One region of the Sphingomonas sorbitolis genome, then DNA from elsewhere that is predicted to be linked to it. Evidence: predicted binding sites of a transcription regulator. Region 1 holds the regulator's gene; each other region holds the start of a gene.
The links. The regulator LexA, encoded in region 1, represses DNA repair genes until DNA is damaged. The targets are predictions, from matches to a motif close to GTTCCNCNCTTGTTCT.

Region 1 (7,452 bases):
TCTTCAGGTCGAAGCGCGAGGGCGACTTGCCGACGCCGGACAGGTCGAACCACTCGACCGCCTGCTCGCGGCTGATGATCTCGTCGTCGCCGTGACCCCAGCCGAGCCGGAGCAGGTAGTTGTCGAACGCCTCGGGCAGGATGCCCATCTCGTCGCGGTAGGCCTCGATGCCCACCGCGCCGTGACGCTTCGACAGCTTGGCGCCGTCGGGGCCGTGGATCAGCGGGATATGCGCGTAGATCGGCTCGGGCCAGCCCATCGCGCGGTAGATCGGCAACTGGCGGAACGCGTTGTTGAGGTGATCGTCGCCGCGGATGACGTGCGTCACGCCCATGTCGTGATCATCGACTACGACGGCCAGCATATAGGTCGGCGTACCGTCCGAGCGGAGCAGGACGAGGTCGTCGATCTCTTCGTTCTTGACCGTGACCGCACCTTGCACGCGGTCCTCGATCGTGACGGCGCCTTCCTGCGGCGCGCGCAGGCGGACGACGTGGGGGAGGTTCGGCGCATCGCTCTCGGGGCGATCGCGCCAGGGGCTGCGGATGCGGAGCGGCTTCTTCGCAGCCTGCGCCTCGGCACGCATCGCGGCGATCTCGTCGTTGGTCATGTAACAGCGATAGGCGTGGCCGTTCGCGACCATCTCGTGCGCGACCTGAGCGTGACGCTCGGCACCGGCGAACTGCATGACGACGTCGCCGGCCCAGTCGAGCCCGAGCCAGCGCATCCCGTCGATGATCGCGTCGATCGCCGGCTGGGTCGAGCGGACCCGGTCGGTATCCTCGATCCGCAGCAGGAATTTACCCCCGTTTGCTTTCGCGAACAGCCAGTTGAACAGCGCGGTGCGCGCGCCGCCAAGATGCAGGAACCCCGTCGGCGACGGAGCGAAACGGGTAACCACGGGTGCGGCCGAGTTGGCGGTGCCCGTATCAGATATTGCGCCCAACCGCGGGTGCTCCCAGACTGATGAAACGATGGAGAAACGATGGCCATGACAGCCGTCGCCGCCCCTAGCATGCGTCCTTGGCGGCGACAAATGGGCGTGCCGCGATGGGGGGCTGTCGTCGGGCTTGCCGTGGAACGCTGGCTGGAGGCGGAGCGCGACCAGTTGGTGTTGTGGCTGCCGGTGATGCTGGGTGGCGGGATCGCGCTGTGGTTCGCGCTGCCGGACCCGGCGGCGTGGTGCGTAGCGGTGCTGGTGTTGGCGGCTGGTGGGCTGGCGTGTCTGGCGGTGGGGCATGGCGGGCGTGCCGCGCGGTCGCTGGCGATCGGGTTGCTGACGGCAGCACTGGGGCTCGGACTGATCTGGGCGCGATCGGAGTCGGTGGCGCGACCCGTGCTGGGCGGACCGACGATCGCGAGCTTCTCGGCAAAGGTCGAAGCGATCGAGCCGCTGGTGGCGCGGAAGCTGGTCCGACTGACGGTGCTGCCTATCGGAAAGGGGGCGGAGACGGATGGGCGACCGCTCGCCTTGCCATATCGTGTCCGCGTCAATCTTGCTGAAGCGGATGCGCCCAAACTCCTGGGAACGGGAGCGATCGTGCATCTGCGGGCTCGGCTGATGCCGCCGCCGCTGCCCGCGGTGCCAGGCGCCTACGACTTCGCGCGTGTCGCGTGGTTCGGCGGGATCGGCGCGACAGGGCGGGGCTTCGCACCGGTGGCTGTGACAACGCCGAGCGAGTCGGGTGCCGGCATCCGCGTCGCGTTGTCGCACCACATCGTATCGGGTCTGGACGGCAGCGCGGGCGGGATCGCCGCCGCGCTCGCGACCGGCGACGTCGGTGCCATCAGCGAAGAGGATTCGGAGGCGATGCGCCGGGCCGGGCTCGCGCACCTGCTGTCGGTGAGCGGATTGCACATCACCGCAGCGGTAGCCGCGACTATGCTGATCGTGTTGCGTCTGCTGGCGCTGAGCCCGTGGCTGGCGTTGCACGCGCGCTTGCCTCTGATCGCTGCGCTGGCTGGAGCGGCGGCGGCGATCGGCTATACGTTGCTGACCGGAAGCCAGGTTCCGACGATCCGGTCGTGCGTCGCCGCGCTGCTCGTGCTGGCGGCGCTGGCGATGGGGCGCGAGGCGATGACCTTGCGCCTCGTCGCGGCGGGGGCGGGGTGCGTCATGCTCGTCCTGCCCGAATCGGCAGCGGGACCGAGCTTCCAGCTTTCGTTCGCGGCAATCACCGCGATCATGGCGCTGCACGAGCATCCGGCGATTCGCGTATTCTTCGGGCCACACGAGGAGGGCCGACCGCGCCGTCTCGCTCGTGGGGTAGCATCGCTGTTGCTCACCGGCCTGCTCGTCGAGTTCGCGCTCATGCCGATCGCGGTCTATCATTTCCATAAGGCCGGGCTCTACGGCGCGTTCGCCAACATCATCGCGATCCCGCTGACGACGTTTGTGGTGATGCCGCTGGAAGCACTGGCGTTGCTACTCGATGCTGGCGGGCTTGGTGCGCCGATATGGTGGCTGGTCCAGCGATCACTCGATGCGTTGCTGTGGCTCGCGCATATCGTTGCTAGCGCACCCGGATCGGTGCGCTCCCTGCCAGCGATGCCGACGGCGGCGTTTGCGTTGATGATCGTTGGAGGAATTTGGATCGCCGTGTGGCGAACGCGGTGGCGGCGGCTCGGGCTGGTCCCGCTGACGATCGGTGCGATCTGGGCGCTGACGACGCCGGCCCCGGATGTTCTCGTGACCGGTGACGGCCGCCATGTCGCGGTGCGGACGGCTGCGGGGCTCGCGATGCTGCGCGACCGGGCGGGCGACTATACGCGCGACATGCTAGCCGAGAACGGCGGAGTGGACGGCGAGCCGCTGCTGCTGGCGGACCAACCCGACGCGCGGTGCAGTCGCGATCTGTGCGTCACCGATATCGCCGCACGGGGGCGGACGTGGCGCATCCTCGCGACCCGCAGCGCCTATATGGTCCCGATTGCTGAGTTCATCGCCGCCTGTCACGGCGCCGATGTCGTCGTCAGCGAACGCGGTCTGCCGAAACGGTGCGTACCGCGGTGGCTGAAACTGGATCGTCGTGTACTCCGGCGTACGGGCGGCGTCGCGCTGACCTTGGGAAGCGGGACAGTCGTGACCATCCTGAACGCAGGCGATCGTCACCCCTGGCGCGATCCGCCTCTCCTCGAACGCACCGTGCATTCGTTCGGGCTGCGACATGGCCGGTTCCACGGTGCTGCGTCGTTTCGAGCCGACCGAGGCCCTCAAAAGTAGAATGTTCACGCGAAGGCGCAAAGGCGCGAAGGTGACGCGGCTCGGGAGACCTCAACACCCCCATGAACGGTAAGCCCACGTCGGTATTTCGGTGGTCTGCGAAGGCAGGTAGTCGCAAATCTAAGCACTGCATCTTCGCGCCTTTGCACCTTTGCGCCTTCGCGTGAACAAAATTACCCGTCGTCGCATGCGATCTTGGTGCAAAGAATTGGTTCACGCGGAGACGCGGAGAAGGTTCTTGTACGGCAGGATGAATCGGACTGGCGGCTATCTGGTCTTACTTGCGAAAGACGTTTGGAATCGTTTCGTTCTCCCTAAGCGAAACACCTCCGCGTCTCCGCGTCTCCGCGCGAACCAATTCTTCGGCTGCGCGGGGGATTGGCGGCGATATGTTCGCGCAGAGGCGCAGAGGCGCAGAGGCGCAGAGATTGAGGGTTCGAGTCGAGGTCGCGCTTATGCATCGGAGCGCGAGAGGGTCTTCCGGACGGTTGGCGGTGTTTGCTTGGGGGTGTCGAAAAACTGGCCATTTTCTCGAAAGCTCCGAGCACATCGTTTCGTTCGCCGAAGACGCCCAGTCGCTGTTGCCGGTAAGGAAAAAGCGACTTGGCTTACCGGCCTGGCTGTCGCTTTTCGTTGGCAATCAAACACCGAGACCGGCCTGCGCCTTGATGCCGCAAGTCGGTCCCGGTAGTTCAGTCGTAGCGGCGGAGGATGCCGGAGAGTTTGCCTTGGACGCGGACTTGGGCGGGGGCGTAGCGTTGGGGGTCGTAGGCTCGGTTTGCAGGGTCGAGGCGGACCATGGCGCCTTCGCGGCGGAAGTATTTCAGGGTGGCTTCGCTGTCTTCGATCAGGGCGACGACGATCTCGCCGTCTCGGGCGGTCTCGGTGCGGCGAATCAGGGCGTAGTCGCCGTCTAGGATACCGGCCTCGACCATGGAGTCGCCGGAGACTTCGAGCGCATAGTGTTCACCCGAACCCAGCAGTGCGGCGGGGACGGCCAGCATCGTGCTGCCTTCGAACGCTTCGATCGGGACGCCGGCGGCGATGCGGCCGTGGAGGGGGATCTCGACGACGTCGTTCGCTGGCTGTGGCGCGGTAGCGGGCGAGGGCTTTACGTTCGACGCCTTTGATGGCGCCTTTTTCTCGGCGCGCTCGGGCATGCGAAGCACTTCGAGTGCGCGCGCACGGTTGGGAAGGCGGCGGATGAAGTTGCGCTCCTCGAGCGCGCTGATCAGACGGTGGACGCCCGACTTCGACTTGAGGTCGAGTGCGTCCTTCATCTCCTCGAACGACGGCGAGACGCCGGTATCGTTGAGGCGATCGTTGATAAAGCAGACGAGTTCGTGCTGCTTGCGCGTGAGCATGGCGGTTCTCCGTCCGGAACAGACTGGGAACTTCTATGGAACATAATTAACGGCGTCAAGCGTCCGTATCACGCGATCACCAGGATTTCCGCCGATTCGCCCGTCTTTGCTACGGGTGCGTTGCCGGGGCGGACGATCAGGCAGGTCGACCGGGCCAGCGTGAGCAGCATCGAACTGTCCTGGATCGTCGAGGCATAGGCTTTGCCGTCGCGCAGTTCGGCGCGGAGATAGTCGGTGCGGGCATTGTTGGCGGGGAGGTCTTCGCCGAGCAGCGCATGGGTCGACTGAGGGAGCGGGTCGCGTGCGCCGGCCATGTGCGCGACGACGGGCTTCACGAACAACGTCGCGGTGACGAACGCGGAGACCGGGTTGCCGGGGAGGCCGAGCACCATCATCTCGCCGATCCGGCCGGCCATCATCGGCTTGCCGGGGCGCAGCGCGATCCGCCAGAAATCGATGGTGCCGTTGGCGGCTTCGATCGCCGGGCGGACGAGGTCGTGGTCGCCTACCGATGCGCCGCCGGTGGTGACGAGCAGGTCGGCCTCGACGCTGGCGAAGGCTTCGCGGAGGACTTCGAGATTGTCGGGGAGGATGCCGAGGTCGATGATGTCGACGGGCATGTCGGCGAGCATCGCGGCGAGCATGATGCCGTTCGATTCGGGGAGCGCGACGCCGTCGGTGGTCGAGCCGGGGGGGACGAGTTCGTCGCCGGTGGCGGCGACGGCGACGCGGACGCGGCGGTTGACGGTGAGGCTGCCGTGGCCGCCAGTCGCGGCGACGGCGATGCGCGCGGGGCTGAGGCGATCGCCGGCGGCGATCAGGCGGGTGCCGGTGGAGAAATCGAGGCCCTTGCGGCGGGTGTTGCGGCCGAGCGTTGGCGGGCCTTCGCCGGCGAGGATCAGGGTTTCGCCGTCGCGCTCGGCTTCTTCCTGGACCATGACGGTGTCGGCGCCTTCGGGCATGGCGGCGCCGGTGAAGATGCGGGTGGCTTGGCCGGCGGCGACGTGGCCCATGAAGGGGCGGCCGGCGGCGCTTTCGCCGATGACTTTCCAGGGGCCGGGGAGGTCTGCAAAGCGGATGGCGTAGCCGTCCATCGCCGAGAGGTCTGCTGCGGGCTGCGTGCGGCGGGCGGGGATGTCCTCGGCGGCCCAGCGGCCTGCGGCTTCGCGTAGGGCCACGGTCTCGTGGTCGACGCGGGCGGCCATGGCGAAGAGGCGGGTCTGGGCTTCGGCGACGGGGACTAGGGTCATGCTAAGGCTCTGTCTTTGGGCGGTTCTGAAAAGTGAAGTATAGGAAGTGCAGACGCTGGGAGCGATTTGGCGGTTGGGGTTTGGTAAATGAGAAGCGTAGGGTGCGCGGGTATGTTCCGCGCTCTGCCATGGGTTTGGTGTGTAGGACAGGTGTTGTTGGCTTAGCGGGCAGAGCGATGCCGGCCCCGTGTGACGGCGTCATGGTTGACCGTGTCGACCGATATCGAACGTTCGCTACTGCCTCCTTGTTCTCCCGCGAAGGCGGGAGCCCAGGCTGGGTCCCCGCCTTCGCGGGGAAACAAGAGTTGGGCGGCCGGCGGTTGCTATAATGCTGGCCTTCCCAATTGGGCCCCGGCCTTCGCCGGGGTGGTGCTAGCTCGCTGGGGTGGTGCCCGTTTGCTGGGGTGGTGCTGGTAGGTTGGTGCCGCTGTTTTTCTTTCGGGTCGGCAAGTGGAGGCGGGTGATGGCCTTCGCGTCCTTCGAACGTCTGGCCAGCGCGGGTTCATCCGATGCGGGGCTTTGTTTGGGGGAAAGAGACACCAGATCAGCATGATGACACGCAATCAGCCTCGGGCGAGAGACAGGATCGGGGCGGCGGTGGGCGCCGTGCTGTTGCCGGGGGTGCTGGGCTATGCGCTGCTCAACGGGCTGGTGGTGACGATGCCGGCGGTGGTCAGCGATGCGTTGAAGGTGTTCGATGCGGCGCCGCCTCCGCCACCGCCGCCGCCTGAGGAGAAGGTGCGGCCTAGGCCGTCGCCTAGCCGCAAGCCGGAGGGGGCTGCGTCGCCGCCTAATTTGAAGTCGAAGGCTACCGAGGTAGTGGCGCCGCCGCCGGTGGTGCCGGTTGTGGTGCTGCCGCCTGTCGTGGTTGCGGAGAAGGCCGGGGTGGGGGCGCAGGCTACGGCGGGCGCTTCGGATGTGCGCGGGCCGGGGACGGGGAGTGGCGGGATCGGCAATGGCACCGGGAGCGGTGGGTATGGCAATGGCGACGGCGGGGGTGGTGAGGAGACGCCGCCGCGGTGGCGCAAGGGGCGGCTGAAGGACTCCGACTATCCGGACGACGGTGCCGAGACCGGGATCAGAGGGCGCGTATTCGTGCGGTACGTGGTCGAAACCGATGGGCGAGTCTCGCGGTGCCGGGTGACCCGGTCGAGTGGGAGCCGGGAGCTTGATGCACTGACGTGTCGGCTGATCGAGCAGCGGTTTCGGTATGATCCGTCGCTCGATGCTGCGGGCCGGCCGGTCGAGTCGACGATCGTGGAGAGCCACGACTGGTCTATGGATGACGATTGAAGTCCAAAGCTAGGCGCGTTCTGCTTGGCTTGCCCTCACCCTCGCCGCCTTTGGCGTCTATCCCTCTCCCCGTTGAGGAGAGGGTTTTCTGTTACGCGGTCCAGTTGCCGGATTTGCCGCCGGACTTGGCGCGGACGCGGATGTCGGTGAGGACCATCGTCTTGTCGATCGCCTTGGCCATGTCGTAGATCGTCAGGAGCGTTACCGTGGCCGCCGTCAGGGCTTCCATCTCTACACCGGTCTTGCCTTCGGTCGAGGCGGTGGCGGTGGCGGTCACGCCGGTTTCGTCGACGACCAGATCGATTTCCACCTTGGTGAGCGG
Region 2 (7,452 bases), on a different contig from region 1:
TCGTCTGGAAGGACGATGCCGTCGCCAATCTAGAGGCGATTGTCATGGGTCGTCAGGCGGCGGAGAGGGCTTGTTCGTCCGTCAGTCCCAGCCGGCGATGAAGGCTGTCGGCCGACAATTCGAACCCGTTGGGCCAGGCGAGGGCGCCGCTCTCGATGAAGGCGCGGGCGAAGTAGGCGGGGTCGGCAAGAGGGCGCGTCATGACCGTATCGCGTGCGATGAGATCGGCGGCCGACCAGAGCGCCGCAGCGCCATCCGAAAATACGAGCTGCAGGGCGTCGTCACCTTCTACGGTTACGCGGACGAGTTTAATCATCAAGGTCTGCACCGGCGATCATCTCCAGCGGCAACAGGTCGACGCCGCGCTGCCAGTTTGCCATGAGTTCGGGGGTATGGTCGAGAGCCCATTGCTGCACGATCCGTTCCGCCTTACGGGGCAAGCTGCCGCGGATGATCTTGCCGTCCATGATCCGCACGAACGCCTCGAAGCCCTGATAGCTGGCGTGGAAATGCGGCGGCGGATGATCGTCGAAATACATCCGGATCACGATCCCGAAGAAGAGCGAGATTACGGGCATTGGACGAGATAAGCTCAATTCTGTTCGAACGACAGAAAGTTATATCGATACTTGAGAGTTCCAATCTCGAATCAGAGAGCCCAGACGTGCCATATCCCGATCGGAAAGCGAGCCACTATGCATTATTACGTTGCGTGATCGCTCAACCACTTCGAATACACTCTTCACCCAAGGAACATTGGGGAGGTATGGTTCAAAATTGTCGAAGTTATTTTCGATAATTGCCGCCAGGTTGGGAAGCATTGTGAATCTTATCGGGTCATCGCCACGTTGAACATGCCATCGAACCTTTTCCTCTGCCTCCTGCCGATTTTTTGCTGCAGTCCTCACTCGATCTGAAACGCAGTTCTCCCACCAACCTTCACCCGCAGCTTCTGCTAAAACTCTAGAAATCAATTCACGAACTGAATTTTCGAATGCCGCGACCGCAATGTAAACGAATGACATTTTCTCTGCAGTGGCAACGTAGTCTACATCAAGAACATTTATACCAAGCGTTTGCCGTAGGTCTTCAACGGACGCGGATAGATCATATCGGGTTCGGCGCCCCGCTCGATCAAGGGCGGCCTCCGTCAGCTGCCCTCGAAATACGAAGCTGTAAGGTTCGCCTTCGTTCATCCAAAAAGGTGCTCGCTGAGGCTACGAAATAGAGCATCATACACCTGAGGGTCGCGCGTCTCAGGCAATATTATTTGAATATTATAATGGAGGCCACCTAGGTTTCTTGCAGGTTGGTGAGTGCTGCGATCGTTTCTTGGCTTGGCCCTCTGACGTAGTTCGATAGGCTCTTCATCATAACGAGTAGAGCGATCGCTTTCAGCGTTTTCGTTGTCGGCAACGTCTTGAACGTTCGGCAACGACGAAAAATCAGACAGCTTCACCAAAGCCTGAAAGGTCGTTGCCATCTTATCCAAAACAGATTCGCTAAAACCTCCTTGAGAAAGGGTCTTGAACTTGTTAACTAATTCACTCTTGGTAAGATTCTGAGCATTAATATTTACGGAAAATATATCCGTATATGACTCTCGAACGGCATCGGCTAATATTGCCGCGGATTGTGTTTGATCCAAAAAGCTAAAATAGCGCTGCGTTGGCCTGCCTTGATCGTCTAAAAATCCAAGTGACTTTAGTACGCCGATTATTAAACGGTCCGCGGCACTTTTGAACTCCAAAGACTCGAGAAACCGCGTGGTAAACCTCTCGGGAGCCTTTGCTTGTTGTATTGATTCGAAGATAGCGCCCAAATTCTTCGTACTAGTTAAGTAGGATTTTGGAAGCGCCACCCTTGTGTTCCCTTATTTCGCTGCTACGCCCGCAATAGAGAACATATCGGCACTTTGCTGTCTAGTATCCTCTTTTGCCGCTGGGGATTTCTTTGCGGTCTGGCGCTTGTCGAAGAAGTTTCAAACGTCGTTCGACCCGCCCTTGGTCGCCGCCTTCGAATACCCGGCAGCACTTTGTTCGAAGAGGTCGGGGTGCTCGACGTCTTTGAACATCAGCGCGGGCATGGGCAAAGCCCATGCCGTCGGACGGCGCCTATAGCGCCGCCGGCCGGTCGCACCGCCGAGGGCGGGGTTTAGCCTTCGCTAAACCCTCGCGCGATGCGACTTACTCAGCCGCAACCGAGTCGCTGAACATGTCCCGAACCTCACTCAGGTCCACATTCGCAGCAGGCCCCTTCTTCGCGGTCTGGCGCTTGTCGAACGAGTCCCAGACGTCGTTCCACTGGCCCTTGGTCGCGGCCTTCGAATATTCGGTGGCGCGCTGTTCGAAGAAGTTGGCGTGCTCGACGCCGTTGAGCATCGGGGCGAGCCAGGGCAGCGGGTGCTCGTCGATCATGTAGATCGGCTTCAGGCCGAGTTGAGTCATGCGCCAGTCGGCGATGAAGCGGATGTACTTCTTGATCTCCTTGGGAGTCATGCCGTTGACCGGGCCCATCTCGAAGGCGAGGTCGATGAAATTGTCCTCGAGGCGGATCGTCGTCTGGCAGACGTCGGCGATGTCGTCCTTGACCGCCTTGGTCAGGCACTGGCGCTCCTGACAGAAGGTGTGGAACATCTTGATGATGCCCTCGCAGTGGAGGCTCTCGTCGCGGATCGACCAGGTGACGATCTGGCCCATGCCCTTCATCTTGTTGAAGCGCGGGAAGTTCATCAGCATCGCGAACGACGCGAACAGCTGGACGCCCTCGGTGAAGCCGCCGAACATGGCCAGCGTGCGCGCGATGTCCTCGTCGTTGTCGACGGTGAACTGCTGCATGTAATCATGCTTTTCCTTCATCTCGGCATATTCGAGGAAGGCGCCGTACTCGCTCTCGGGCATGCCGATGGTGTCGAGCAGATGGCTGTAGGCGGCGATGTGGACCGTCTCCATGTTGCTGAACGAGGTCAGCATCATCTTGATCTCGGTCGGCTTGAACACGCGGCCGTATTTCTCGTGGTAGCAATCCTGCACCTCGACATCGGCCTGCGTGAAGAAGCGGAAGATCTGCGTGAGCAGGTTGCGCTCGTGATCGCTGAGCTTCTGCGCCCAATCGCGGCAATCCTCGCCCAAGGGCACTTCCTCGGGGAGCCAGTGGAGCTGCTGCTGGCGCTTCCAGAACTCGAACGCCCAGGGGTATTCGAACGGCTTGTACTGCTTGGAGGCGTGAAGGAGGGACATGGGGTAAGCCTTTCGGACTAAAAAACGAAGAGAAGGATAAGAGCGATCGCGCCGATGGCGGCGATGATGAAGGCGGTGCGGTGCTGGCTTTCGCGCGTGGGGTAGGCGGCGTTGACGCGCCCGGCCTGCGCGTCGCGTTCGCGCATCCGGTCGCCGAAGACGAGGATCGCCACGCCGCCGAGCAAGGCGACCGTGCCGCCGATGCCCATCATGAGCTTTGCTATGCTTTCCATGTCGGGGCTTCCTCGTGGAGGCGCGCGGGATGGCCGCGGCGGCGTGACGGACAATCGACGAACGCGGTCATGTTTCCGTGCTCCACTGCCACATCGCGGCGGCGGACATCGCGAGGACGATCGCGCCGGAGGTGAGCATGATGCCGATCATGCGGAATGCGTAGGTCTGTTGCTCGGTGATGCTCGGGCTGCGCAACCGGAGCAGCATCCCGGTGCCGACGATTCCGAGCACGCCCGCGACCACGAACATGATAGCTGAACCATACGTCATGCGACCAACTCGCCCGGCGCGCGTTCAGCACCCGAACCCCAAACAGGAGAACGACCATGGTCGATGCAACCAAGATCCAGGAACATGCCGAAGTCATCGGCGCGGACGGCGTCCATGTCGGCACCGTCGACAAGGTCGAAGGCAACCGCATCAAGCTGACCAAGAAGGACTCGGGCGCGCAGGTCGTCGAGGGCACGGGCAGCCATGAAGGGCATCATCACTTCATCTCGCTCGGGCTGGTCGCGGATATCGAGGACGGCAAGGTCCGGCTTTCGGCCAACGCCGACGTGGCGGTGACGTTCGAAGAAGAGGCCTGACGCGAACGCGGTGCGTTCGATACGCGCCGCATAGCCAGTCCGAGCCCCGGTCCGCTTCGTGCGGGCCGGGGTTTTTTGCGTCAGGCGCGCCCCGGTCCGTGATGCACGGGCCGGGGTCACGCTTGAACGCCGAGAGGCCTTACTGGCAGGCAAGGCACTCATCGTAATCCTTCGACTCGACGTCGATCTGGCGCAGGTCGATCGTGTTGTCCGCCTCGACGCCGCCGGCGAAGCCCGCGCGCTGGACCGACTTCGAACGCAGGTAATAGAGCGACTTGATGCCGAGCTCCCACGCGCGGAAGTGGAGCATGAGCAGGTCCCACTTCTCGACGTCGGCGGGGATGAACAGGTTCAGCGACTGCGCCTGGTCGATGTAGGGCGTGCGATCCGCGGCGAGTTCGAGCAGCCAGCGCTGGTCGATCTCGAAGCTCGTCTTGTAGCAGTCCTTTTCCTCGACCGAGAGGAAGTCGAGATGCTGGACTGAGCCGCCCTGTTCGAGGATCGAGTTCCAGACCGCGTCCGAGTTCTTCGACTTCTCGCTCAGCATCTTCTCGAGATACGGGTTCTTGATCGAGAAGCTGCCCGACAGCGTCTTGTGCGTGTAGATGTTCGCCGGGATCGGCTCGATGCAGGCCGACGTGCCGCCGCAGATGATCGAGATCGACGCGGTCGGCGCGATCGCCATCTTGCAGCTGAACCGCTCCATCGCGCCGACGTCGGCGGCATCGGGGCAGGGGCCGCGCTCGATCGCGAGCTGCATCGAGGCTTCGTTCGCCTGGCTGCTGATGTGCTTGAACATCCGCAGGTTCCACGACTTCGCCATCGCGCCCTCGAACGGGATGCCGCGTGCCTGGAGGAACGAGTGGAAGCCCATCACGCCGAGCCCGACCGACCGCTCGCGGCCCGCGCTGTAGGCGGCGCGTTCCATGCCGGGTTCGTGGCGGTCGATGTAATCCTGCAGGACGTTGTCGAGGAAGCGCATGACGTCCTCAATCAGGCCCTTCTCGTCCTTCCACTGATCCCAGGTCTCGAGGTTCAGCGACGACAGGCAGCAGACCGCGGTACGCTCGTTGCCGAGGTGATCCTTGCCGGTCGGCAGCGTGATCTCCGAGCACAGGTTCGAGGTCGAGACCTTGAGGCCGAGCTCGCGGTGATGCTTGGGCATCGCCTTGTTCACGTGATCGGCGAAGACGATGTACGGCTCGCCGGTCTGGAGGCGGGTCTCGACGAGCTTCTGGAACAGCGAGCGCGCATCGACGGTGGCGCGGATCGCCTGGTCCTTCGGCGAGCGGAGATGCCATTCCTCGCCATTGCGGACGGCTTCCATGAAGTCGTCGGTGATCAGCACGCCGTGGTGAAGGTTGAGCGCCTTGCGGTTGAAATCGCCCGAGGGTTTGCGGATTTCGAGGAATTCCTCGATCTCGGGGTGCGAGACGTCGAGATAGACCGCGGCCGAGCCACGGCGCAGCGAACCCTGGCTGATCGCGAGCGTCAGCGAATCCATGACGCGGACGAACGGAATGATGCCGCTGGTCTTGCCGTTAAGGCCGACCGGCTCACCGATGCCGCGGACGTTGCCCCAATAGGTGCCGATGCCGCCGCCGCGCGAGGCGAGCCAGACATTCTCGTTCCAGGTGTCGACGATTCCGCCGAGGCTGTCGGGGACCGAGTTGAGGTAGCACGAGATCGGCAGGCCGCGGCCGGTGCCGCCGTTCGAGAGAACGGGGGTGGCGGGCATGAACCAGAGCTTCGAGATCGCGTCGTACAGACGCTGCGCGTGGCCGGCGTCATCGGCGTACGCGGAGGCGACGCGGACGAACAGGTCCTGGTAGCTCTCGCCCGGGAGCAGGTAGCGATCCTTCAGCGTGTCCTTGCCGAATTCGGTCAGCAGCGCGTCGCGGCTGTGATCGACCTCGACCGGGTAGATCTGTGCGCGCACGGAATGACTGTCCTGCGCCTGGCGGGGGGCCTTCGGAGCCTCGGCTTCGATGGTGGGGGCTGCTTGGTCGATCGTGTCTGTGGTCATGTCGCTATCCCGGCTGCTGTCTCTGAAATCCATCGAAACCGCTCCTAGTGTTCTGTATTCGTTCGAATCGGCGTCATGTCGCCATGCTACCATCGGACGGCCCCGAACGGGAGAACAAAAAGTGACCATCGCGGCGGTGGAAGGCGCGCTTACGGTCATATCGCATAAGACTATGCGAAGGTTGTTCTACCAGCGATTGGGTCCGCCCCCGAACGCAACCCCAAGAGATTGTGCCAAAGCGCGATGAGACGCAAGGGGGTGCGGGGGGTGTCGGGGGTTCGGTTCGTCGTGTTCGTGAGCGGGTTGAGCGAGCCGAGGATTCGCGACGCGTGGAGTTCTGCGGGGTTCGCGATGTGCAAGGGAACGGGGCGGGAACGAAAAATTATTTCAGGGGTCAAAGTGGCAAATGTTGCTTTGGTTGTAACGCAGGGCGGGGGGGCGGTTGAGTGACTTCCGCCGTTTCTAGTTCCCCCGCGGAGGCGGGGGCCCAGGAGCCGCGAGCGTCGTCCTGCGTGATTCCTGGACCCCCGCCTTCGCGGGGGAACGGGAATTGTTCGGGATCCCGCCCACACCACCACCACACCACCCCGGCGGAGGCCGGGGTCCAATTGGGGGACGTCGCCAACGGAGCGGTGCGCGTCGTTACTGCGACCTTTCCATTTGGGCCCCGGCCTTCGCCGGGGTGGTGGCATTGGATGGGGGGCTGGCTCAGCCCTCGATGATCGTCCGGATCTGCGTGGCCAGCGCCTCCATCGCGAACGGCTTGGTGATCATCGACATGCCCGGTTCCAGGAAGCCCGCCGCGAGCGCGGCGTTTTCCGCATACCCCGTCATGAACAGCACGCGCAGCCCCGGGCGCATCGCCCGGCCGGCGTCGGCGACCTGGCGACCGTTCAACCCCGGTAGGCCGATATCGGTGACGAGCAGGTCGATCCGGTCCATCGTCCGCAACCGTTCGAGACCGGTCGGGCCGTCATGCGCCTCGACCGCCTGATAGCCGAGCTCGCCGAGCACCTCGACGATCAGCGACCGGACGACCGTATCGTCCTCGACCACCAGCACGACCTCACCCGCGTCGGTGGCGTGATCCTGCGTCAGGCCGGGGAGCGCCTCGTCCTGCTCCGCGTCGCCGTAATGGCGGGGGAGATAGAGCTTGATCGTCGTGCCCTGACCGACCTCGCTGTAGATCCTCGCATAGCCTTCCGACTGGCGCGCGAAGCCGTAGATCATCGACAGGCCGAGCCCGGTGCCCTGGCCGATCGGCTTGGTGGTGAAGAACGGCTCGAACGCTTTGGCGATCGTGTCCGCAGACATGCCAGTGCCGGTGTCCGAGACGCAGATGCAGACATAGCTACCCGGGCGGACG
Region 3 (7,452 bases), on a different contig from region 1:
GATCCCGAGACGGCGATTGCGGAAAGCAGCGTCTCGCGCGCAACGCTGTACCGGATGCTGCGGCCGCAACGCGGGCTTGCGGCCTTCATACTTGCACGTCGCCTGGAGCATGTTCGGCGGGCGCTCTCCAACGCCGCTGAACGGCGCTCATTCGCGGACATCGCGCTCGATGCAGGGCTCGTCACCGAAAGCCATGCAAGCCGCGCATTCCTGGCTCGCTACGGGCTGCGGCCCGGCGGCTATCGTGCGGCGATCGCCACCGCCATCGCCGAGACAGATCCGATCGAGCAGATGCGACTCTGGCAGCAGGAACTGCGCTGACCCATTCGTGCCTGGTTAGGTTCGGGCGCTCCAGGCCAGCCACAACCAGCCGCCGATCAGCAGCGCCCCGCCGATCGGCGTGATCGCCCCGAACCAGCGCGGTGCCCCCAGCGCCATCGCGTACAGCGTCAGCGCAAAGATCGCCGCGCCGACCACGAACAGCCAGGCCGGCCCCCGCGCCTCCATGCGGATGGCGACCAGCGCCGCGACCACATGGACGAGCTGATATTGTGCGCCCGTCTTCAACCATTCCGCGGCCGACCCGCTCGCGCCATGTGCGCCGAATGCCCCCGCCGCGACCGCGATCGCGCCCGACAAGGCTGCAAGAATGGCGATGATCATTGCGTATCATTCCCCCAGGGAAAGCGTTTGGCAGTCTCGGCCCGCGCCGCGCGCATGTCGCCCGAATCGATCTGGAGCTGCAACCGCTCCTTGTCGCGCGATCGGTACACCTCCTCCGCGCGGTCGATATCGGTCGGCGACACGTCGAGCCCGCGTAGCGCCAGCCGCGCCATCTTGACCGCGGACTCCATCACCTCGCGCACCACCGCCGTCGCCGACGTGTTCTTCAACTTCACCAACGCGCGGCGATCGAACGCGCGGACATAGATCGCGGCCTTCGGGAACGCCTCGTGCACACCCTCGATCGTATCGGGATCGAGCTGGTCGCCGTCCATGCAGAAGCAGATGATCTCCGCCTCCGCCGCGCCCGCCTGCCGCAACAGGTCGAGCCGCGTGCCGTCACCGTAATAGACCTTCGCGCCGAACTCGCCGGCGATGTCGATCATCTCGATATCGGTGTCGATCAGCGTCACCGGGATATCCTGCGCGAGCAGCATCTGGCCGACCGTCTGGCCGAACCGCCCATAGCCTACGATGATCGCATTCGCGCCGTCCACTTTGGGGCCGTCGCGCTCCTGCCCCTCGGCGATCGGCTCGGTCCGGAAGCGCCGCGTGATCCCCATCAGGAACGGCGTCGTCGCCATCGACAGCGTGATGATCGCACCGAACAGACTTGCCGCCTGCGGTTCGATCAGCAGCCCGGCCTGCGCCTGCGCGAACAGCACGAAGCCGAACTCGCCACCCTGACTCAGCAACAGGCCGAGCGCGAACGCCTGCCGCCACGTCATCTTGAACGCCATGCCGATCAGCATGATGACGCTGGTCTTGGTGAGGATCAGCGCCGCCGCCATCGCCATCACGAAGAACGGGCGTTCGGCGATCGCGCCTAGGTCGAGCACCATGCCGACCGCGAGGAAGAACAGGCCTAGCAGGATCGAGCGGAACGGCTCGACATCGGCCTCAAGCTCATGCCGATACGGGCTGTCCGCGAGCATGACGCCGGCGATGAACGCCCCGAGCGCGGTCGACAGGCCGAGCCATTCCATGATCGCAGCGCTGGCGATGACCGTGAAAAGCCCGGCGAACACGAACATCTCGCGCTCGCCGAGATTGCCGATCAGGCGGAAGAACGGCCGCAGCAGGAAGCGCCCGGCGATCACCAGACCGACGACCGCAAGCACCGTATAAACCGCGAGCAGCCAGCCCGGCGGCGCGTTGGCATCGGCCGGGTTGCGGCTCATCGCCGCGACGATCGTGATGAGCGGCACGATCGAAAGGTCCTGGAACAGCAGGATCGAGAAGGCACGCTCGCCGAACGGCGTCCGCATCCGCCCCGACGAGCGCAGCATTGGCAGCACCTGCGCGGTCGACGACAGCGCCAGAGGGAGGCCGAGCGCGAGCGCGGCGGGGAGCGAGAACTTCGCCCCGACCCAGACGATCGCGGTGATTGCGAGCCCGCAGATCGCGACCTGCAAGAGGCCGAGACCGAAAATTTCTTCCTTCATCCGCCACAAGCGTGAGGGATTGAGTTCGAGTCCGACGATGAACAGGAGCAGAGTTATGCCAAGCTCGGCGAACCCGAGCTTCGACTCCGCATCGCCGACCAGTCCCAGCACATGCGGTCCGACGACCGCACCCGCGACCAGATAACCCAGCGTCGCACCGAGCCCGAGCCGCCGGAACAGCAGCACGAACATCAGGCCGAACCCGAGCAATACGACGCCGTCGCGGAGCAGCGACGGGGCCGTACCCTCCGCCATCAGACTTTCGCCTTTGCAGCGGTATCGGCAGCCTCGGCGGCGGCTTCGAAGGCGAGGCGGATCGACGGGTGGCGCGCGGTATAGTCGAGCGCGGGGGTGAAGATATCCATCCCCGGCCAATCGGGCGCTTCGCCCTCGCGCGCAAGCCACGCGGTCAGCGCGTCGCGGGTCGCGGCGAGCTCGGCAGGGGTGCGGCCGAGGATGTTCGCCGCCAGCAACGACGACGACGCCTGCCCCAGCGCGCAGGCGCGGACCAGCAAGCCGACCTCGCTGACGCGACCTTCGCCGTCCACCGCGACGTCGATCGTCACCCGGCTGCCGCAGATCGGCGAGCGTTTCTCCGCGGTCGCCATCGGCTCGGGCAGGCGTTCGTGATGCGGGATCGTCGCGGCGAGGCGGAGGATCTCGGCGTTGTAGAGGGGCGCGCTCATGGCTTTGGTTCGCTTGCGTTATCGGATTTGGAAGGCGGCGTGCGGGCGCCGAATACGGGCTGACCGCGACGACGGCGGTCGACGAAATCGGCAATGCCCGCGCTGGTTGCATTGAGCAGCGGGTACGTCCGCGACCGGGTCATCCATTCCGGGCGGCGCGATGGCCCGCCACTCATCGTGTCGATGACCAGCGTCGCGAGCAGGAAGACGAGGCTGGCGAGGATCAACCCTTTCAACGCCCCGAAGCCAAAGCCAAGCGCACGGTCGACCGGACCAAGGATCGAAGTCCGCGTCCGCGCCCCGATCGCGTTGGCGACCAGCCGCCCGCCGATATAGGTGACGCCGGTAATGATCGCGAAGGCGAGCACCGCGGCGCCACCGACCGTCCCGATCATCGGCGACAGCGCCGCGGCGAGCGGGATGTGGAACAGCTTCAACATCGCCACCATCGCCACCCAGGCGAACATCGACAGGACTTCGGTGACGAACCCGCGGATCAGCCCGAGCACCGCCGAGCCGGCGACGGCGAGCAGGACGACGATGTCTAGGGCGGAAAGGTTCATGGTTTCTGGAATAGGGACGCGGGAGGCGAACCGCTAGTGCGGGTTGCGCTCGACGATTCTTAGCGGTTCAAGCCGAAAACACCGTAGCGTTCGCGCCACGCGGCGACTTCGTCCTGCAGATGTGCGGGCGCCGGTTCTCCCGAGAGGACGAAGCCGGCAACGTCGTTGTCGGGATGCATCAGCATTTTCTCCGCCCCGTCGCTGAACCACACCGGGACTAGCTGGTCGCACACGGCGTCCAATACCGCCGCCGCCATGCCGTTCGCGATCGCATCGCTGCCGGCGAGCATACGGACATGGATCGAGACGCCCTCGAGACAGGTCTGCGGCTTGTCGACGAAATTGAGCGACACGAGCAGCCCGGACCGGTCGGGCCGAGCCGCGTCGGGCAGGCTCGCGACCCGGCGCCAGACGCAGAACCACGTCCGGCAGATGCGCGGGCGAACCGCATGGATACCGCACCCTTGGTCGCAGAGGTGGATGCACGGCGTTCCCGCGGGTTTGGCGAACTCGGGCGTCTTCACCGTCAGCTCGGTGCAGCACGCCGTGCAATCCCCGCACGCCCGATCGGGCAGGATCGGTCCCAGCAGCGCGGTTTCCACGTCGGCATGTGGTTGGGTCGGGATGTCACGCCGATCCACGGTTCAATTCCCTTCGGAATCCACCGTGAAGACCATCGGCTTGCCCCGAGACATCGGCTCCCATCCCGCGGCCAACGCCGCCCGCACCCCGCGAGCGATCGTCGCGTCGTCGATCTGAAGCCGCCCGCGCGGCAACCCCTTCAACAGCCGTTTCGGCGCGGGGAACTCGAGCAAGGCCTCGCGTTGCGCATCGTCCTGCAACAGTGAGATCGTCATGCCCTTCCAGCCCTCGGCATCCGTGTGCTGCGGCTCGCGCTCCAGGTTCCAATCGTATCGGGTGCCATCGACCTCAACCGTGCCGGTATTGCTTTTAGTGTTCGCCATGCGGGCGCCATAGCATGGCTGCCGCGAGAGGCCATGCGTTGGGGGTTGTTGCGGATTTGCGGGCGGGGATGCCGTCACGCGCTTGATCGATCGGTTCCTGACGAACGCAGTTGGTACACCACCCCGGCGGAGGCCGGGGCCCAATTGGAAAGGTCGTGGTGCCGACGCACAGGGACCGCCAGCAGCGTCTCCCAATTGGGCCCCGGCCTCCGCCGGGGTGGTGCTTCATCTCTGGGGTATCGGTGCCAAACGCGTCCGCGATGACGCGGTAAACTGCTTTGGAACGCCACCCATCCCGAGCGGACCTGTGCGTGCAGCCCGACATGGTGCGCCCACATCTTGTTCTCCCGCGAAGGCGGGAGTCCAGTCTGGGTCCCCGCCTTCGCGGGGAAACAAGCTACCTTCTTGTGTTCGTTACCCCCGCCCCATCATGTGATCGACGAACGAGGCCAGCGTCTTGAACCCCGAGAGCTTCATCCCGCTCTTCTCCCCCGTCATCGACGCGGGCACCAGCGCGCGTTCGAATCCCAGCTTGCTCGCCTCCTTCAATCGCAGCGGGCCATGCGCGACCGGACGGATCTCACCCGACAGCGCGACCTCGCCAAACGCGACCGCATCGACCGGCACCGGCCGCTCCGACATCGCCGAAATCAGCGCCGCCGCCACCGCCAGATCCGCAGCCGGATCCTGCACGCGGTAACCACCGGCGATGTTGAGATAGACTTCGGCGTTCGAGAAGCTCAGCCCGCACCGGGCTTCCAGCACCGCGAGAATCATCGCCAATCGGCCCGAGTCCCAGCCAACCACCGCGCGCCGCGGGGTCGCTCCCGACGCCAGGCGAACGGTGAGCGCCTGGATCTCGACCAGCACCGGCCGCGTTCCCTCCAGTGCCGGGAACACCGTCGCCCCCGTCATCGCATCGTCGCGGTGAGTCAGGAACAGCGACGACGGATTGCCGACCTCCGCCAGTCCTTCGGTCTGCATCGAGAACACCCCGATCTCGTCGGTCCCGCCGAAGCGGTTCTTGATCGCGCGGAGGATGCGGTATTGGTGGCTCCGCTCGCCTTCGAACGACAGCACCGTGTCGACCATGTGCTCGAGCACGCGAGGGCCGGCGATTGAGCCGTCCTTCGTCACGTGCCCGACCAGCACGACCGCGGTCCCGCGTTCCTTGGCAAAGCGGATCAATTCCTGCGCCGAGGCACGGACCTGGCTGACCGTCCCCGGAGCGCCCTCGATCAGGTCGGAGTGCATCGTCTGGATCGAATCGATCACGAGCATCGCGGGCGGCTTGGTCTGCAACGTCGTCAGGATGTCGCGCGTAGACGTTGCCGCCGCCAGCTGTACCGGCGCATTGCCCAAGCCCAGCCGCCGCGCGCGCAGACGCACCTGGTCCGCCGCTTCCTCGCCCGAGACGTACGCGACCGACTGCCCCGCCAGCGCCATCTTCGCCGCCGCCTGCAACAGCAGCGTCGACTTGCCGATCCCAGGATCGCCGCCGATCAGCGTTGCCGAACCCTCGACGAACCCGCCGCCCAGCGCCCGGTCGAGTTCGGCGATGCCGGTCGCCATCCGGTCGGGCAGCTTGATCTCCGCATCGAGCCCGACCAGCTGGATCGCGCGGCCGCCGGTCTGGAGATTATGCTTCGAATGGAACGGCGTGGCGGCGGTGTTCGCCTCCTCGACCAGCGTGTTCCACTCGTTGCAATCGGCGCATTGCCCCGCCCAGCGGTGCGACACCGATCCGCAGGACTGACACACATAACGCTTCTGGGGTTTCGCCATGCGGCCGATGTACGAGAACGATACGGGAACATCAATGGCCGGCATACGACCTATGTTGCGGATTTAGTGGCGCTTGACAGCGCACGGCGTTATCCGCGCGATGATGCACGCCACCGACCTGCGCATCGCCCTGTTCAGCGGCAACTATAATTACGTCCGCGACGGCGCGAACCAGGCGTTGAATCTGCTCGTCGGTCATCTGTTGTCGAAGGGCGCGACGGTACGTGTCTATTCGCCGACCAACGCCAAGCCGGCCTTCCCGCCGACCGGCGATCTGGTCGCGGTGCCGTCGCTGCCGCTCCCTGCAGGGCGCGGCGAATACAAGATGGCGCGCGGGCTGCCCGCGGCGATCCGTCGCGATCTCGATGCGTTTGCGCCGAACATCGTACACGTGTCGGCGCCCGATTTTCTCGGCCACCGCGCGATCAGCTATGGCCGGCGCAACGGCATCGCCACGGTCGCGTCGCTGCACACGCGGTTCGAGACGTATTTCCGCTATTACAAGATGGCGTTCTTCGAGCCGATCATGGTGAAGATCCTCACGCGCTTCTACAACCGGGTCGACGAAGTGCTGGTGCCGGGGCGCGGCATGGCGGAGATCGTCCGCGACTGGGGCGTGACGACGCCGACCGCGATCTGGTCACGCGGCGTGAACCACGACCGCTTCGCACCGACGCGCCGCGATCTCGAATGGCGGCGCGCGCGCGGGATCGCCGATGGCGAGGTTGCGGTCGGGTTTCTCGGGCGACTGGTGAAAGAGAAAGGTCTCGACGTCTTCGCCGACGTGATCCGAACGCTGGAGCAGCGCGGGGTACGGCACAAGGTACTGGTGATCGGCGAGGGCCCGGCACGCGACTGGTTCGCCGAGCGCGTGCCGGGCGCGGTCTTCGCCGGGTTCCAGTCGGGTGACGATCTCGGCCGCGCGGTCGCGTCGATGGATGTGTTCTTCAATCCGAGCGTGACCGAGACGTTCGGCAACGTGACGCTGGAGGCTATGGCGGCAGGTGTGCCGGTGGTCGCGGCACGTGCGTCGGGCGCGGTCGGGCTGGTGGATGACGGCGTGACCGGGTTCCTGGTGCCACCTACGGACATCGCAAGATATGCCGACGCGATCGGGCGGATTGTTTCGGAGCCGGGCCTGCGCGAGACGATGGGCTGGGCCGGACACGACAAGGCCGCCGGGTATCTGTGGGATACGATCAACCAGACGGTGCTGGATACGTATCTCGAGGTGATGGCACGGCGGGGTGGCTAAGTTGTCTGCCACGTGTACCTTTCGAATTCA

Region 2: a site for LexA is predicted at 6,198-6,213, ahead of U1763_RS08385 (ribonucleoside-diphosphate reductase subunit alpha). Genes of this name have one in related genera too.
Region 3: a site for LexA is predicted at 6,182-6,197, ahead of radA (DNA repair protein RadA). Genes of this name have one in related genera too.

Annotation. Positions count from the first base shown of each region.
Region 1 covers NZ_JAXOJS010000001.1:941,093-948,544, reverse strand. Annotated here, with positions in the region: gene gltX (glutamate--tRNA ligase) at 1-946, opposite strand, end outside; gene U1763_RS03860 (ComEC/Rec2 family competence protein) at 1,037-3,223, shown strand; gene lexA (transcriptional repressor LexA) at 3,916-4,587, opposite strand; gene U1763_RS03850 (molybdopterin molybdotransferase MoeA) at 4,656-5,837, opposite strand; gene U1763_RS03845 (energy transducer TonB) at 6,435-7,130, shown strand; gene moaC (cyclic pyranopterin monophosphate synthase MoaC) at 7,222-7,452, opposite strand, start outside.
Region 2 covers NZ_JAXOJS010000002.1:673,459-680,910, reverse strand. Annotated here, with positions in the region: gene U1763_RS08425 (DUF2442 domain-containing protein) at 53-328, opposite strand; gene U1763_RS08420 (DUF4160 domain-containing protein) at 309-578, opposite strand; gene U1763_RS08415 (Swt1 family HEPN domain-containing protein) at 618-1,196, opposite strand; gene U1763_RS08410 (DUF5343 domain-containing protein) at 1,193-1,861, opposite strand; gene U1763_RS08405 (ribonucleotide-diphosphate reductase subunit beta) at 2,187-3,239, opposite strand; gene U1763_RS08400 (hypothetical protein) at 3,257-3,472, opposite strand; gene U1763_RS08395 (hypothetical protein) at 3,540-3,743, opposite strand; gene U1763_RS08390 (DUF2171 domain-containing protein) at 3,800-4,060, shown strand; gene U1763_RS08385 (ribonucleoside-diphosphate reductase subunit alpha) at 4,200-6,119, opposite strand; gene U1763_RS08380 (hybrid sensor histidine kinase/response regulator) at 6,795-7,452, opposite strand, start outside.
Region 3 covers NZ_JAXOJS010000003.1:577,279-584,730, forward strand. Annotated here, with positions in the region: gene U1763_RS11935 (helix-turn-helix domain-containing protein) at 1-321, shown strand, start outside; gene U1763_RS11940 (DUF423 domain-containing protein) at 337-663, opposite strand; gene U1763_RS11945 (cation:proton antiporter domain-containing protein) at 660-2,423, opposite strand; gene U1763_RS11950 (iron-sulfur cluster assembly scaffold protein) at 2,423-2,854, opposite strand; gene U1763_RS11955 (CvpA family protein) at 2,851-3,417, opposite strand; gene U1763_RS11960 (YkgJ family cysteine cluster protein) at 3,477-4,058, opposite strand; gene U1763_RS11965 (hypothetical protein) at 4,062-4,382, opposite strand; gene radA (DNA repair protein RadA) at 4,797-6,167, opposite strand; gene U1763_RS11975 (glycosyltransferase family 4 protein) at 6,271-7,422, shown strand.